Regions from separate parts of the Comamonas sp. A7-5 genome, predicted to be linked through region 3. Evidence: predicted binding sites of a transcription regulator. Region 3 holds the regulator's gene; each other region holds the start of a gene.
What was found. Region 3 encodes sigma-54, which starts transcription at its own class of promoters, with help from an activator protein. Its sites were predicted from a motif close to TGGCANGNAANCTGCTTT; they were not measured.
Positions count from the first base shown of each region.

Region 1: AAIL67_RS11490 (DUF3567 domain-containing protein) is a predicted target of sigma-54. The motif match lies at 2,164-2,181, and genes of this name have one in related genera.
Region 2: AAIL67_RS03760 (ammonium transporter) is a predicted target of sigma-54. The motif match lies at 725-742, and genes of this name have one in related genera.

Region 1 covers NZ_JBCPWO010000005.1:251,414-257,067, forward strand. Annotated here, with positions in the region: gene AAIL67_RS11475 (fumarylacetoacetate hydrolase family protein) at 1-26, opposite strand, end outside; gene AAIL67_RS11480 (IclR family transcriptional regulator) at 136-927, shown strand; gene AAIL67_RS11485 (DUF3108 domain-containing protein) at 953-2,095, shown strand; gene AAIL67_RS11490 (DUF3567 domain-containing protein) at 2,379-2,678, shown strand; gene AAIL67_RS11495 (hypothetical protein) at 2,763-3,008, opposite strand; gene AAIL67_RS11500 (AbrB family transcriptional regulator) at 3,005-4,105, opposite strand; gene AAIL67_RS11505 (ChaN family lipoprotein) at 4,253-5,158, shown strand; gene AAIL67_RS11510 (EAL domain-containing protein) at 5,184-5,654, opposite strand, start outside.
Region 2 covers NZ_JBCPWO010000002.1:179,426-185,079, reverse strand. Annotated here, with positions in the region: gene gspF (type II secretion system inner membrane protein GspF) at 1-682, shown strand, start outside; gene AAIL67_RS03760 (ammonium transporter) at 814-2,016, shown strand; gene AAIL67_RS03755 (5'-nucleotidase) at 2,078-2,995, shown strand; gene AAIL67_RS03750 (EF-hand domain-containing protein) at 3,067-3,534, shown strand; gene AAIL67_RS03745 (hypothetical protein) at 3,600-4,037, opposite strand; gene AAIL67_RS03740 (DUF1854 domain-containing protein) at 4,243-4,734, opposite strand; gene AAIL67_RS03735 (ABC transporter ATP-binding protein) at 4,731-5,654, opposite strand, start outside.
Region 3 covers NZ_JBCPWO010000005.1:444,386-450,039, reverse strand. Annotated here, with positions in the region: gene lptA (lipopolysaccharide transport periplasmic protein LptA) at 1-462, shown strand, start outside; gene lptB (LPS export ABC transporter ATP-binding protein) at 459-1,241, shown strand; gene AAIL67_RS12445 (RNA polymerase factor sigma-54) at 1,387-2,988, shown strand; gene AAIL67_RS12440 (aspartyl/asparaginyl beta-hydroxylase domain-containing protein) at 3,178-4,098, opposite strand; gene AAIL67_RS12435 (DUF711 family protein) at 4,232-5,464, opposite strand; gene AAIL67_RS12430 (tRNA-binding protein) at 5,522-5,654, opposite strand, start outside.

The DNA.
Region 1 (5,654 bases), 190 kb from region 3:
CCATCCTTGTAGGTTGCCAGTTTCATTCTCTGTCCCTCTGCTCACGGCAGCGGTGCTGGCACAATGCCTGACAACGCTAGCCAAAATTACGATTGGTTAAATTGATTTAACTAAACAAAACACGATTCTATTGCAATGGAAAAGGAACGCGCAGGGATTCAGTCGGTCGAAGTGGGTTTCTCCCTCGTCGAGGCGCTGGCACAGGCCAGTGGCCCGCTGATGCTCAAGGATGTCGCCGCCGCCGCCGGCATGAGTGCCGCCAAGGCACACCGCTATCTGGTGAGCTTTCAGCGCATCGGACTGGTGACGCAGGACGAACGCAATTCGCGCTACGACCTGGGCCCTGCGGCGCTCAAGATCGGCCTGGCCTCGCTGGCCCGTCTCGACCCGGTGCGTCTGGCGCGCGAGCGCATTCCGGCACTGCTTGAGTCCCTCAATCACACGCTGGCCATCGCCGTCTGGGGCAACCATGGCCCGACCATCGTGCATTGGGAAGAATCGGCGCAGTCCGTCACTGCCAACCTGCGCCTGGGCGACGTCATGCCCATGCTGGCATCGGCCACAGGGCGCTGCTTCGGCGCCTGGCTGCCGCGCGAGGCGACGGCCGCATTGCTGGAGCCCGAAATCGAGCGCGCACGCAAAGCCCGGCGCCAGGACCTGCCCCAGACCGAGGAAGCCGTGGCGGCCATGCTGGCCGAGGTGCGCGAGCGCGGCACGGCCCGCGTGGTCGACACCGTGCTGCCGGGCATCGTGGCTTTTTGCGTGCCGGTCTTCGATGCATCCGGCCATATTGTGCTGGGGCTGATGACCCTGGGCTCGCTGGCGACTTTCGACCCGGACTATGGTGGAGCCATAGATGCGCCACTGCAGGCGGCCGCCCGCCAGCTTTCCAGCGATCTGGGCTGGCGCGCCGATCCCAACCACTGAAACCTGCAATCTCAGAATCACGCTCATGGGCCGCTCCCCTCAGACAAGCCAGGCACGCAAGACACTGCTGCCCATCACCGGCTTGGTGCTGGCAGCCCATGGGCTGTTGCTCTGGGGCCTGCCCGAACTAAGCCCGCCGGACAAAGCAGCGGACGACCAGATCGTGATGGAGACGCGCATGCTGCAGGCGCCCCCTCCGCCGCCTGCACCCGCAGCGCCCAAACCGGCCCCAGTTCCGGCGCCCAAACCCCAGGCGGCACCGCGGGCGCCAGCGCCGACTCCTGCTCCCGTACCGGACGAACAGGAACCTGCGCCAAATCCGCCTCCAGTCCAGGAACCACAAACGCAAGAAGCTCCTGAAACAGAAGCACCCACCAATACAGGGCTGCCCGCTGCTGCAGCAGAGCCGGCTCCCGAGCCCATGGCCGAGCCTCCCGAAGCCAATGGTGCCGACACGGCCCGCCCCATCCAGGTCACGCCCGCAGGCAGCGCGCCGCTGCCGCCTAGCTCTGTGCTGCCCGTGACCCTGCCCAACTCCGCCACGCTGGAGTTCAATGCCTCGGGTCAGGTCAAGGGCTTTCAATACTCGGCCGGCGCCCAGCTGCAATGGCAGCATGACGGACAGTACTACCAGGCCAGGCAGTCGATCAGCATGTTCTTGCTGGGCGAGCGCGCCCAGACCAGCGAGGGGCTGATTACGCCCAAGGGCCTGCAGCCGCTCAACTTCAGCGACAAAGGGCGCAAAACCCAGTCCGCTGCCTTTGACGTGGCTAGCGGCAAGGCGCACTACAGCGGCGGCCAGACCGATGCGGCCATTGGCGATGGCGTGCAGGACCGCCTCAGCGTGTTTCTGCAGCTCTCGGCCCTGATGGCTGCCGCCCCCGAGAAATATCCGCCAGGCACTCTGATAGAGCTGACCACCAGCAGCGCACGCTCAGCCGTGCGCTGGCAGTTCCGCGTGGGTGCCAGCGAGGCACTGGAGCTGCCATTTGGCAGCGTCATGGCACTGCGCCTGGACAAGCTGCCCGGCAAAAGCAGCAGCGACCAGCGCGGTTCGGTCTGGCTGGCACCGTCCATGCAATACCTGCCCGTGCGCATCAAGCTCACCCAGGGACAGGACGACTTTGTCGATCTGCAGCTCAAGAAATATCTGCCCGCGCCGCAATAACCTCCATGCCGCACCCTGGCGTAAACCCCGGGACCACCGCGCCAAAGCGCTCACTCACCTCCCAGCCAAGGCCTGCAACCTGCATCGGCTCGGGCTGAACGCTGTCGCGCCGTTCAAGGACTTGCTTACTACAGATCGGGAAAGCCGGTTGCCCACAACCATGCCAAATCCATGGAATACTGTGCCCAAGTGCCAAGAGCAGGCATTTCCACCTTGAAATGCGGCACCCTGTCGCCATATCCATGGCAGGCATGCTCATAACGGAAGTGAAAGGAGGAACACCATGCAAATGCTTTACGACTCTGAATCCTTTGCGGTGCTCCATCTGCGTCCCGATATGGAAGCAGACGCTCCGGCAGGCAAAGCCAAGGCCGAGACCGAGCAAGCCCATCAACTGCCCCGCCACGGCTTCGAGATCGTGGACAAGCGCTCGGGCAAAGAGGTGTATCTGGATGGTTCCTGGGCCGAAATGTTCCAGAAGCAGATCCTTGCCTGGCAGCAGGACGCCCCCACCGAGGAGGAGGTGGAGGAAATTCTCGACACCTACACGGGCCTGGCCCAGCAGCCGGTAATCATTCACTGAACACCTTGCAAAAAGCCACTCGAAAGAGTGGCTTTTTTGATGCCTGAAAACACACTCTAGTGCTTACCGGAAAAGCGCGAGCCGCTATGACTTTCTGCACAACAGCATCAACACGCCGGCGGGCAGCATGCAGCCCAAAAAGCCCAGCAGCCCCCCTGCCGCACCCAGCGCCAGCCAGTAGCCCCAGTCAATGCCTTGCTCTGCGCAGTGAATCTCGCACTGGGGGTTGTGCTCCCAGGCCATCCACATCAGAAGCCCGGCCATCACAAAGCCGGCGCAAGCGCTGATGATCAGGATCGACTTCCAGGGATTTCGCCTGCTGCGGATCATGACCGCTCCCCCGGCAGCACCCTGTTCAGCCAGCGGTACAGAGGCGCTACCAGCAGCAGCACGGCAATCAGCCGGCAGACCTGAAAGGCCGTGACCACGGGCACGCCCAGTTGCAGGACCTTGGCGGTGATGGCCATCTCGGTAATGCCACCCGGCGATGTGCCCAGCAGCAAGGTCACCCAGGGCAGGCCGGTGGCCCAGTGCAGCAGCCAGGCAAAACCGGCGCAGACTGCCATCAACCCCACGGTACCCAGCGCCACCATGCCCAGCCAGCGCGGCGCCGTGTGCAGGAAATCACGTCGAAAGCGCACCCCCAGGCTGACGCCGATCACCAGCTGGGCGGCGTTCATCAGCCATTGCGGCACGGCAGACAGCTCCAGGCCTGCCATGGTCAAGCCCATGGATACGGCCAGCGCACCCAGAAACCAGGGATTGGCACGCCTGAGCCTGAGCATCAGCAATGCCCCGGCGCCGGTGGCCAGCACCAGCCAGGCAAAGCCCGGCCATTGCACGGTGCGCACGCTGGGCAGCGTCAGGCCCGGGTCGCCCTGCAGTCCCGACCATTGCAGTGCAAAGGGAATGCTCACCGTCACTATCACCAGCCGCAGGCTGTGCGCCGCCGCCACCAGATCTGTGCGCGCCTGCTCGCGCTCGGCCAGCAGCGTCATCTCCGAGGCCGCACCTATCGCCCCCGAGAAATAGGTCGTGGCGCGCAGGCGCTCTTTATCCATGCCCGGCTGCGCCAGCATGGAGGCCGCCTGCACGCGATACAGCCAGCGCCCGAAGCCCCAGCCCAGCAGCAAGGCCCAGGCAATGGCCAGCGCAATCGCCCACCACAGGCCGGCCACCAGCTCGGTCACGGCAGGCGTGAAATACAGGCCCAGCGCGCCGCCTATCGTCCACTGCCCCAGATCGCGCAACCTGGCCCAGCTTTGGGTAGGCGCTCCGCCTATCGATAGCAGGGAGACGGAAATCAGCGGCCCCAGCATCCACGGCAGCGGCGTATGCAATATCAGACAGAGCTGGGCGGCCAGCCAGGCCAGCAGCAGGGTGGCGGCCACACGGGCCAGAAACACGGGGGGAAGCAATACGGACATGTGCACGGGAATCCGGCAAGGCACGACAATGGGCGCGCGACAGGGGCAATGCCCCGCAGTATCGCGGCAAAACTCGGTGGGCAAAGCCGGTACGAAATCTACAGCTACGAAGCCATGCCCCGTCTCAGACGAACGCAATCAGCTCATATGTGGACTTTCATTTCTGCGGCGCAGCCGCGCCAGCGCTTCAATCGTTTCAATCCTTTGGCCATGACGGCTGTTGCCGGCGCCCTGCTGCTGGGCGGCTGCGCCCATCAAAGCGCCCAGCGGACCAGCGATGCCGAGTGGCTGCAGACACTGGGCCAATGGGCCGGAACACCGATCATCCTGCTCGGCGAGCAGCATGACCAGATCGCCCATCACCAATGGGAAGCCGCTACCGTGCGCCACCTGGCAGCGCAAGGCAGGCTCGCGGCCCTGGTGGTCGAGATGGCGCCCGCAGGCGGCAGCACCCGGAGTCTGCCGGCATCGGCCAGCGACGAGGAGGTGAAGACCGCGCTGCAATGGGCCCAGGGCGGCGGCCCGGGCGGCTGGCCCTGGCAGGACTATGGTCCGGTGGTGATGGCTGCCGTGAAAGCCGGCGTGCCCGTGCTCGGCGGCAATCTGCCGCGCCCCCGGATGAAGCAGGCGATGGGCGAGTCCCGTTACGACGCACACCTGCCGGCCGCAGGCTGGCAGCTGCAGCTCGACGCCATCAAGGACGGCCACTGCGGCCTGCTGCCCGAATCGCAGTTCGCGCCCATGGCCCGAATTCAGCTGGCCCGCGACGAATCCATGGCCAGGGTGACTGAAACAGCCGTACGCGAACTGGGTCAGCCCGGAAAAAGCGTGCTGCTGGTGGCGGGCCGCGGCCATGTCCGCAGCGATATCGGCGTGCCGACCTGGCTGCCTGGCGATTTCAAGCAAAAGGTGGCGATAGCCCAATCAGACAAAGCGCAGACCGCTATCACCATGAAGGCAGACAAGCAGCTGATGCTGGAGGGCAACGCCTCCGAAGACCAGTGCAGCCAACTGCGCGAACAGTGGAAGAGCAGACCTGCACCCAAGCCTTGACGGGCTGCTGCAGCGCTGGTGATCCTCAGCCCGCGATCGCAACAGCCACCAGCGGCTGCCCCTCACGCGTCTTTTCCAGCAGGCGCGTGAAGTCTTCGGCCGGCAAGGGCCGGCTGCAGAAATAGCCCTGAAAGTAGTCGCAGCCTTTTTGCTGCAAGAACGTCAGCTGCTCCTGGGTTTCCACGCCTTCGGCCAGGACCTTCAGACCCATGGCATGACCCAGGGCAATGACCGAGCTGCTGATGGTCATATCGTCCGCGCTGTGCGGAATGTCGCGGATAAAGCCCTGGTCGATCTTGAGCAGATCGAGCGGGAAACGCTTGAGATGGGCCAGCGATGAATAACCGGTACCAAAGTCATCGATGGCCAGGCGCAGGCCTAGCTCGCGCAGGCGGCTGAGCACGGCCAGCGCCTCTTCGGGCTTTTCGGCCAGTGCGCTTTCGGTGATTTCCAGCTCCAGCAAGCTGGCCGGAAAACCCGACTTGTTGAGCGCATC
Region 2 (5,654 bases), on a different contig from region 3:
GGTGGCCATCGTCATCGTGATCTTTCTGGTCAGCTATGTGGTGCCGCAGGTGGCCGGCGTGTTTGCCGGCACCAAGCGTGCGCTACCGTTTCTCACCGTGGTCATGCTCGGCATCAGCGACTTTGTGCGCCACTACGGCTGGTTCATGCTGGCCGTGTTGCTGCTGGCTGCCGTGGGCTTTCGGCTGGCGCTCAGGAACGAGGCGTTTCGCGAGCGCTTCGATGCCCAGTGGCTGCGTCTGCCGCTCATAGGCCGGCTCTCACGCAGCTATAACGCGGCGCGCTTTGCCGGCACTCTGGCCATGCTGGCCGGAGCGGGCGTGCCCATTCTCAAGGCCTTGCAGGCCGCGGCCGAGACGCTCAACAACCGCGCCCTGCGCGCCGATGCCATGGATGCGCTGGTGCTGGTGCGCGAAGGCGCGCCGCTGGCCTCGGCCCTGGCTCAGAAGAAGCGCTTTCCGGGCCTGGTCGCCATGTTCGCCCGGCTGGGCGAGCAGACGGGCCAGCTGCCGCTGATGCTGCAGCGTGCCGCCACCCAGCTGTCCACCGAGGTCCAGCGCCGTGCCATGCACCTGGCCACGATCCTCGAGCCGCTGCTCATCGTCATCATGGGACTGGTGGTCATGCTCATCGTGCTGGCCGTGCTCATGCCCATCATCCAGCTCAACCAGTTCGTCAAATAGGCCGGCCGCGCCCGCAACGGTGCGGAAGCGCCCACTCCAGCTTGGCGCAATTCTTGCTTTCTTTTAGTGCATTGCGGGTTTTTTCCGCAATTTCGCACCAATAAATAGCAAATTTCAGCTGGAGCGTTTTCATGCAAGCACTAAAACAGGGCGCGGATGCCCTGTTCATTCTGATGGGCGCCGTCATGGTCCTGGCCATGCACGCCGGTTTTGCCTTCCTGGAACTGGGCACCGTGCGCCGCAAGAACCAGGTCAATGCCCTGGTCAAGATCCTGGTCGACTTCTCGGTCTCCACCGTGGTCTATTTCGCGCTCGGCTATGGCGTGGCCTACGGCACGCACTTTTTCGTGGGTGCCGAGCAGCTGACGGCACTCAACGGCTACGGCCTGGTCAAGTTCTTCTTTCTGCTGACCTTCGCGGCCGCCATTCCCGCCATCATCTCGGGCGGCATTGCCGAACGCGCCAAGTTCTGGCCCCAGCTGATCGCCACGGCCATGATCGTGGGCCTGATCTACCCCTTCTTCGAGGGCATTGCCTGGAACCAGCATTTCGGCGTGCAGGCCTGGATCAAGGCGCTGACCGGCGCCGAGTTCCACGACTTTGCCGGCAGCGTGGTGGTCCACGCCGTGGGCGGCTGGATCGCTCTTGGCGCCGTGCTGCTGCTGGGTCCGCGCAGCAATCGCTACCGCCAGGGCGGAGCGATCGCCGCCACGCCCCCCTCCAGCATTCCCTTCCTGGCGCTGGGAGCCTGGATTCTGATCGTGGGCTGGTTCGGCTTCAATGTGATGAGTGCCCAGAGCCTGGACAAGATCTCCGGTCTGGTCGCCGTGAATTCGCTGATGGCCATGGTGGGCGGCACGCTGGCTGCCCTGGCCGTGGGCAAAAACGACCCGGGCTTTGTGCACAACGGCCCGCTGGCCGGTCTGGTTGCCGTCTGCGCGGGCTCGGATCTGATGCACCCTCTGGGGGCACTGGTCGTGGGGGCTGCCGCCGGCGCCATCTTTGTCTTCATGTTCACGCTGACGCAGAACAAATGGAAGATCGACGATGTGCTGGGCGTGTGGCCGCTGCACGGTCTGTGCGGCGCCTGGGGCGGCATTGCAGCCGGCATCTTCGGCACGCAGGCACTGGGCGGGCTTGGCGGCGTACATCCGCTGGCCCAGCTCATAGGCACGCTGATGGGCGTGGCCTGGGCAGCGCTCGGCGGCCTGCTGGTCTACGGTCTGCTCAAGAAAACCATGGGGCTGCGCCTGAGCCAGGAACAGGAATTCGACGGCGCCGATCTGTCCATACACCATATCAGTGCCACGCCAGAGCGCGAAGCCAACTGGTGAGGGCGCGGCGGCCTGCGTATCATCGGAGCTTGTCTGCACATCCGCTCAAAGCCGTACCGCCATGGCCATGACCCTGAACGACAAGCTCGTCGTCGCCATCTCCTCGCGAGCCCTGTTCGATTTCGAGGAGGAAAACCGCCTCTTCGAGGACAGCGACCCGGCGACCTATCTGCGCTTGCAGCGCGAGCGGCTGAACGTGCCTGCCGCGCCCGGCGTGGCCTTCTCGCTGGTCAAGAAGCTGCTGGCCTTCAACACCGAGGCACAGCAGCATGTGGAAGTGGTGCTGCTCTCGCGCAACGACCCCGTCAGCGGCATGCGCGTCTTCCGCTCGGCCCAGGCCCACGGCCTGCACTCCATACAGCGCGGCGTATTCACCCAGGGGCGCGACCCCTTCGGCTATCTGCGCCCGCTGGGAGCCCAGCTGTTTCTCTCGGCGAATGCCGATGACGTGACCCAGGCACTGCAGCTGGGCTACCCGGCCGCCCATGTGTTCACCGACTCCATGCGCGCCAGCAGCAGCCATCCGCGCGAAGTGCGCATCGCTTTCGACGGCGATGCCGTGCTGTTTTCCGACGAGGCCGAGCGCATCTTCCAGGCCCAGGGCCTGGAGGCTTTCCAGCAGCATGAGCTGGAGAAAGCCGCCCAGCCGCTGCCTGAAGGCCCTTTCAAGCCCCTGCTGGCCGCCCTGCACCGGCTGCAGCAGGCCGATGTAGCCGGCATGCGCGTGCGCACGGCCCTGGTCACGGCGCGCAGCGCCCCGGCCCATGAACGCGCGCTCAATACGCTGATGGACTGGAAGATCGATGTCGATGAAGCCATGTTCCTCGGCGGACTGGCCAAGGGCGGGTTTCTGCGCGAGTTCGAGCCCGATTTCTTCTTCGACGACCAGACCGGCCATGTACGCAATGCGGCCGGACATGTTCCCTCGGGCCATGTGCGCAGCGGCATTGCCCATGACAAGGCGGCGCTGCCTACGTAAAGCTTGGCAAAGTCCGGCAAGCGAATGCAAAACTTTGAAAGTGCGGCGGGACAGTGCTTGAGAATGCCGTCATGGCCCTCATCTGTACCGCTATGTCAAAAGCCAAGAACCACCCCATCGTCGCGCGCAGCAGCTCGGTCATGAAGACCGCCATGGGCGTGCTGCTGACCAGCGCCGTGCTGCTGCTGCCCACGGTGCGCGCCGAGGAAACTGCCGGCGACAAGATGGCGGAAAGACAGGGAACCCAGCTCTCCAAGGGCGAGATCAAGGCCCAGCAGCAGTTCAAGATGCTGGACTTCAACCAGGATGGCAAGCTCAGCCGCAAGGAAGTGGCCATCATCCCCAAGCTGGCCGCCGCCTTTGACGAAACCGACACCAACAAAGACGGCTTCGTCACCTATGAGGAAGTGCGCGCCTTTGCCGTCAAATACCGTGCAGCGCGTGAAAAGGCCAAGGCCGCGGAAGCCGTGGCAGCTGCATCAGCCAAGGACGATGCTCACAAATCAGAAGCTGACAGCGCTGATCCTGAAAGCAAATAAGATATAAAAATAGCTGAAGCGCTTGAATATCAAGCGCAATCAGCTCTCAAAATAAAAGCAATCGCTTACTTGGCGTTGCCGCTGCGCTTTATCCGGGGCTCGGAATAAGTCAGCGGCTCATTGCGCGCCGTCTGCTTGCTCTGCAGCAGATCTTCCGACTTGCTGGTTTCCTGCGCCTGCTCCACCGCCTGGGCGCTGGCGCGCCACATGGACTGGATGAACTCGATCAGCTGCTTGGAGATCGGCTCCTTGGGTGGCTCCTCGACCTCCTCCTTTTGCTTGACCTCCTCGGCCAGCGTCCAGTCTCGGTTCTCGGTATCGGGAGCCGAGGGCTTCTCGGGCTCGCGCACCGTGCGGCCCTCGCCGATCTTGTCCACCGACTCCGTCGCATTCACCGCATTCACGGGGCGCACCGGCGCGGCGCCAGAGGCGCCTGTGGAATACAAATCCGCACCCTGGGTACGCCAGGGCGTCTGTGTCCGGTCTAGAGGTGGAATTTGCATGGCTTGGCCCTCGGCAGTAAAAAGGTGCAGGCGGAAAATCAGCTATCTCGCCCTGTTATCGGCCACGCTTGAGAAAACTGTAGGATTATTTTCAATCCTATTTTGATAGCTATCAGTCTATATATATCAAGCACCACTGCGCAATTTGATACAAAAAAGGGCCTCGCGATTATGCGAAGCCCTTGAAATAGTCGCGCTGCGCAGCTTACAGAAAGCGCTCCAGCAGCTTGCGCGAATGCCGGTCCAGCTTGCTGCTGTCGGGAATCCGATATTGCACGCCATCCTGGCCCGTGATTTGCAGTCGGGTGCGCCCTGACAGCTTGCGGATGTCTTCCTCGGCCTTGAGCACCATCTGCGTCAGACCGCGATCCGTCTGCAGCTCCCAGGTGCTGGGGGTGGAGAAACTCGAGACCTTGAGAATGCGCTCTATGGTCGGCACGAACTCCCGCACTGCCAGGTCCTGCTCGATCAGCTGACGATGCTCGGGCTGCAGGTCTGCCATGCGGGCCACCCACAGCGCTTCCTTGCCATCGGAGGCGATCAGCGACAGCCCTTCGGCAGGCGCGGCAATCGGAAATGCGCGCACGGGAACGACGGCTTCGTAGACCAGGCCGTTGCCCAGGGTCAGCACCAGACGGCCATGGGCGTTGCGCTCCAGCTGCATGCCGCTCAAATTGGATTGGGGAGCTTCGATCATTGTGTTTCCTTGGTCTGCAGCTTGAGGCCGGCCGCTTGCGCATCCTCTTCGGCACGACGTGCCTGCGCGTCGTACAGGCGGAAGTAATGGCCCTTGAGATCCATCAGCTCGTCGTGCGGGCCGACTTCGACGATCTCACCACGATCCATGACCACCAGACGGTCGGCCTTGCGCAAGGTGGACAGGCGGTGGGCAATGGCGATCGTGGTGCGCCCCTGCACCAGATTGTCCAGCGCCTTCTGGATCTCCTTTTCGGTCTCGGTATCCACGGCCGAGGTGGCTTCGTCGAGGATCAGGATGCGCGGATCGATCAGCAGCGCACGCGCGATGGAGATACGCTGGCGCTCGCCACCCGACAGGCCCTGGCCGCGCTCGCCGACCAGGGAGTCATAGCCGTGGGGCAGGCGCAGGATGAACTCGTGGGCATGGGCGGCACGCGCCGCGGCCACGATTTCCTCGCGCGTGGCATCGGGCTTGCCGTAGGCGATGTTCTCGGCGATCGTGCCGAAGAACAGGAAGGGCTCCTGCAGCACCAGGCCGATATTGCTGCGGTAGTCGGACACGGACATGCGGCGCACGTCCACGCCGTCGAGCTGGATGGAGCCCTCGGAGACGTCGTAGAAACGGCAGATCAGGTTGACCAGGGTGCTCTTGCCCGAGCCGCTGTGGCCGACCAGTCCGATCATCTCGCCGGGCTTGATCTCCAGGTTCAGATGCTTGATGACGGCACGGCTGCCGTAGCGAAAGCCCACATCCTCCATGGTGATGGCACCCTTGGCCTTGCCGGGCAGCTTCACGGGGTTGCTGGGCTCGGGCACATTGCTGACATGGTCGAGGATGTCGAAGATGCGCTTGGCACCGGCTGCAGCCTTCTGCGTGACCGAGACAATGCGGCTCATCGAATCCAGGCGGGTATAGAA
Region 3 (5,654 bases):
GCTCAGCTCGATGTGCGGCAGGACGCCGAGGGCTATCAGTACGGTGTGATCAAGGCCGAGGCCGGCAAGCGAGCGTTCTTCCGCCAGAAGCGCGATACCGTGGCCGGTCAGCCCGAGGAGTTCATCGAGGGCGAAGGCGAAGTCATCGAGTACGACGGCAAGGCCGATATCGTCAAGTTCATCCGTCGTGGCGAGATGCGCCGCTACCGTGGCGGTCAGCTCAGCGATCAGGTCACGGGCTCCATCATCGTCTACAACAACATCACCGACGTCTATACCGTCGATGGCCAGAAGACCAGCGGCGGCCTGCCGAGCTCCTCCGTGGGACAGGGCGGCCGTGTGCGCGCCATCATGGCGCCCAAGGACGGAACGCCGGGGGCACAGCCCAAGCCTGCCACACCTGCCACGCAGCTGCGCCAGAGCATGACGCTGGGCGGCGAGAAAGCCGACGAGAAGAAATGAGCGAGCCGACTTTCTCCAGCAGCCGCAGCGGCGAGTCCGACAGCCGCCTGGAGGCCAAACATCTGGCCAAGTCCTACGGCAGCCGCAAGGTGGTCAAGGATGTGTCCCTGTCCGTGCAAAAAGGCGAGGTCGTCGGTCTGCTCGGCCCTAATGGAGCGGGCAAGACCACATCGTTCTACATGATCGTGGGCCTGGTGCGCAGCGACGGCGGCGAGATCTTCATCGACGGCCAGCCGGTGGGCGGCATGCCGATTCACCAGCGTTCGCGCCTGGGCCTGTCCTATCTGCCCCAGGAAGCCTCCATCTTTCGCAAGCTCAGCGTGGAAGACAATGTGCGCGCCGTGCTGGAGCTGCAAAAGGACGAGCAGGGCAAGGCGCTGACGCGCGACGAGATCGAAAAGCGCCTCACGGGCCTGCTGCAGGAGCTGCGCGTCGAGCATCTGCGCCAGTCGCCGGCGCTGGCGCTGTCAGGCGGTGAGCGCCGTCGCGTGGAAATTGCCCGCGCCCTGGCCACGCAACCGCGCTTCATTTTGCTTGACGAGCCTTTTGCCGGCATCGACCCGATCGCGGTGATCGAGATCCAGCGCATCATCGGCTTCCTCAAGGAGCGCGGCATCGGCGTGCTGATCACCGACCACAACGTGCGCGAGACGCTGGGCATCTGCGACCACGCCTTCATCATCAGCGACGGCCATGTGCTGGCCGAAGGCACGCCCGAGGAGATCGTGGAGAACGCCGATGTGCGCCGCGTCTATCTGGGCGAACATTTCAGGATGTGATGACCCCCACGCTCCCTCACTTTGTGCGGTCGCTGCCCCCAGAAGGGGCCCTGACCGGCTGCGCCGAGGTTTGCCTTGAGGTGGCCCGGCGGCAAACCCGTAGCACTGCGCGCGTTTGCAATGATTGTCTGGGGGCCGCGCCTCGATGAAGCCAGGTCTCTCGCTACGCGTTTCGCAGCATTTATCGCTTACGCCGCAGCTGCAGCAATCCATTCAGCTGCTGCAGCTTTCCACCCTGGAGCTGGCGCAGGAAGTCGAGCAGATGCTGGTCGACAACCCTTTTCTGGAACGTGCGGGCGATGAGGCCGAAACTGCGGGAGATGCTCCTGTAGATGTAGCTAATAGCGCCAGTGAATACAGTACTTCAGATGGTATTCATGCTGAAAGAGATGCATCGCAAGCGCAACAAGCTACTGAAACGGTAGCGGAGACATCAAACCCCGAAACCCCTGAAACGCTGAACTGGGAGGCCGAGGGCCTGGACGGCCAGGACGGGGAATGGGGTGGCGAATCCAGCAGCGAGTGGGATACGCCCTCGGCCAGCAGCTCCACGCGCAACCGCGATGGCGATGACGAAACCGATGCCATCGATCTGGCGCGCGAGCACCAGAGCCTGACCGACTTTCTCCATCGTCAGGCGCTGAGCCTGCATCTGGGCGCGGCGGACATGGCGGCGCTGCGCTTTCTCATCGAGTCGCTCAGCGACGACGGCTATCTCGAGGATTCCCTGCAGGAGCTGGCGCAGAGCCTGGCCGGCGACGACCTGGAAGAGCGCGAGGAGCTGGAGCAGCACTTTGTCATTGCTCTGAAGCTGCTGCAAAGCCTGGAGCCCGTGGGCGTGGGCGCGCGTGATCTGGCCGAGTGCTTGCAGCTGCAGCTGCGCGACCTGATCCGCACCGCCGAGGACGAGGGCACGACCGAGGCGCATATGAACCGGCTGCTGCTGGCGCAGGCCATCTGCTCCCAACCCATGGACTTGCTGGCGCGGCGCGATCTGCGCAAGCTCACCAGCCTGTGCGGCGCGCGCGAGGAACAGCTGCGCGAAGCCATGGCCCTGATCGCCAGGCTGGAGCCGCGTCCGGGGCGTCGCTTTGTGGACGTGGAACGCCATATCGTGGTGCCCGATGTCATCGTGCGCCCGGTGCGGTCCGGCGCGGGCCGGGTGGACTTTTCCGTGCAACTCAACCCCGAGGTCATGCCGCGTCTGCGCGTGCACGACATCTATGCCGGCGTGCTGCGGCGTCACAAGAACAGCGACGGTCATGCGGCGCTGCAGCAGCAGTTGCAGGAGGCGCGCTGGTTCATCAAGAACATCCAGCAGCGCTTCGACACCATCTTGCGCGTTTCCGAAGCCATCGTGGAGCGGCAGAAGAACTTCTTTGTGCATGGCGAGCTGGCCATGCGCCCGCTGGTGCTGCGCGATATCGCCGACACCCTGGGTCTGCACGAGTCCACCATCAGCCGCGTGACCACGGCCAAGTACATGGCCACGCCCCAGGGTACTTTCGAGCTCAAGTATTTCTTCGGTTCGGGCCTGGGCACGGAAACCGGCGGCAGTGCTTCCAGCACCGCCGTGCGTGCGCTGATCAAGCAGTTTGTCGATGCTGAAGATGCCAAGAAGCCGCTGTCGGACGCCAAGCTGGCCGATATGCTCAAAGAGCAGGGCATCGAGTGCGCGCGCCGCACCGTCGCCAAATACCGTGAGCAGCTCAAGATACCGACGACCACGCTGCGCAAGGCGCTGTAGGGCACCGCAGAAACAAGAAAGCCGCTGATGCATCGCACAGCGGCTTTCTTGTTCTGTCTTTAGGGCGGGAGCCTTGATAAGGCATTCCTCAAGCAAGGGGCAGCGAGCAAGAGCTGCCCTTGCGGCGATGCTGCCGTCCCCCTTGGGGGCACCCGGCCAGGGGAAGGCGCGTAGCGCCTCAGGGGGTTATCAAGAAACCAACCACCAGATAAACCAGACCAGCACGCCAATCATCAGGCCGAACTTGAGGATCTTGTAGAAGGTCGGATTCCAGTCGCGGAAGGCGCGGCGGTACTTGCCCGCATAGAACGAGATCTTGAACAGCTTGCTGATCATGCCGCGCGGATCGCCCTCGTTGTTGGGCGAGCTGGCGGCGGCCACCACGTTCTTGCCCAGCCAGTGATTGAGCCACTGGGCAAAGCCATTGGTCATGGGGCGCTCCACATCGCAGAACAGCACGATGCGGTTGCCTTCCGAGCGGTTCTCGGCCCAGTGCATAAAGGTCTCGTCGAAGATCACGCCTTCGCCTTCGCGCCAGCTATAGGGCTGGCCGTCGACCTCGATCATGCAGCGGTCGTCGTTGGGGGCTAGCACGGCCAGGTGATAGCGCAGCGAGCCCGCGTAGGGGTCGCGGTGCAGATTGAGCTTGGCGCCGGGCGGCAGCTCGGCAAACATGGCGGCCTTGACGCTGGGAATCGACTTCACCAGGGCCGTGGTCTTGGGGCACAGCTCCATGGCCGAAGGGTGGGCGTCGCCGTACCACTTGAGGTAGAAGCGCTTCCAGCCGGTCTTGAAGAAGGAGTTGAAGCCTGCGTCGTCGTTGTTGGCGGCGGCCTTGATCTGCATGTTCTTTTGCAGATTGACGGCTTCCTCGCGGATTTCACGCCAGTTGGCCTGCAGCGGCGCCAGCTCGGGGAAGGTGCTGGTGGGCAGATAGGGCGTGCGCGGCACCTTGCTGAACATCAGCATGAAGACGTTGAACGGCGCTGTGAACGTGGAGTGGTCAAACAATTGCTTGACCACCTTGTGGCGCACCTTGCCGCGCAGATGCATGTACAGCCCGCAGCCAAAGAAAAGCAGCACCAGTGCCAGAACGATTATTTTTGCCATAAGGGCCAATTTTACCGGGGGCACCCCGGCGGCCACCATGGGGGCAGGTCAAACAGAACCGGGGTAGGGGAATATCAAAAGCAATAGCTGCCGGCGCTTGACGGCCAAGCGCAGCAGCCCGCTTGTTAGATGTTCAAGGCAGAGCCAGCACGGCGCAGTTGCACAGATCCGCGCTCTCGAACGCAGTTGTGTCGCCCGCTTTGAGCCCCGGCACGGGGAATAGCCGCACCGTCAGCGGCTTGTTGAGGCGAAAAGCCATGGTGCCCGTATCGCGCATGACGGCGGCGATCTGCTCGGCGCTGCTGTCGCCCGGCACCGGCACGGTATCGAGGCCGATGCCGCAGACGCTGCTGTAGGTCAGCAGGGCGCGGATATCGAATTCGTCATTCAGACTGGCCTGGGCCAGGCCTTGGTCCTCGGTCACGGCCAGCATCAGGCCACTGAAGCCGATCTGTGTCACGCCGTTGACCGATTTGAAGACGCGGGTCAGCAGGGCCGACGCCTCCACCGTGCCGCTGGCGCCGAAACAGGGCACGCCCAGCAGTTGGTAGACATCGACCATGGAGGCGCAGGACTTGGACGGCGCGGCCGAGGTGTCCATGCCCGCGATATGCCAGCCCTCGGCCAGTTTCACGCCGTCGGCACAGCGCTGGATGGCAGTGGCATGCTCGTTCAGGGTCTGGCTCAGGCGCTCGAATGCGAGCCTGAACCACGCCGCGTGATCGAGCTGCAGGCGCTGCTGCTGCAGCTCCTGCAGTTCAGCCACCATGAGGTCTGGCGTTTCCAGGCCCAGCACCAGGGCGCCGTGGTGCTGGCCGCGGTGGTAGCTGGCCGGGAAATAGGGAATGCCGGGCGCGCAGTTGAAGTTGACCGTGAAGTTGAAGTTGCCTTCGCCGCGCGGCGTGGTGCGCGCGATCTGCTGAATTGCCTGCACGCTATGGGCCAGCAAGCCGGTCTGCAGAAAGCCATGTTCATCCAGATCGATGTTTACGCAGGCGTTGCACAGGTCGCCATAGGCGGCAATCAGCTGCGGCAGCAGGGCCACTTCCTGCGCATTGCGAGCCTCGCCCACGGCAAAGCGGATGCGGCGTTTGCCGGTGTTGATGGCCTTGAGCGTTTCGGCAATGCGCTGCAGGCCGGCTTGGGCGCTGTCTGCGCTGGAGACATCCAGATATTCGCCAAACGGGTTGCTCACGATGCGGATGGACTGCACCTGATAGCCCCGGGCCTCGATGGCATCGGCCACGGCATCGCATTGCTGCTTGGCCTGGGTCAGGTCGGCCTGCCACTGTGCCTCATCGGCGCTCAGGTTGACAAAGGCGGTGACGGTGCGCACGCGCACCAGCGGGTTGAAGCTGATATTCATAGCAGTATCCGTAGGCGGGAGAATGGCTGGCGGCCATTTTGCCTCTGAACACGCCGATTACAGCAGGCGCGTGCCCAGCGGCACCTCCTTGTCGGGCACGCACAGGGCCACGGCTCCCGTGGCATCGTGAAAACCGGTCACAAGACATTCGCTCATCAAGGGCCCAATCTGCTTCTTCGGAAAGTTGATC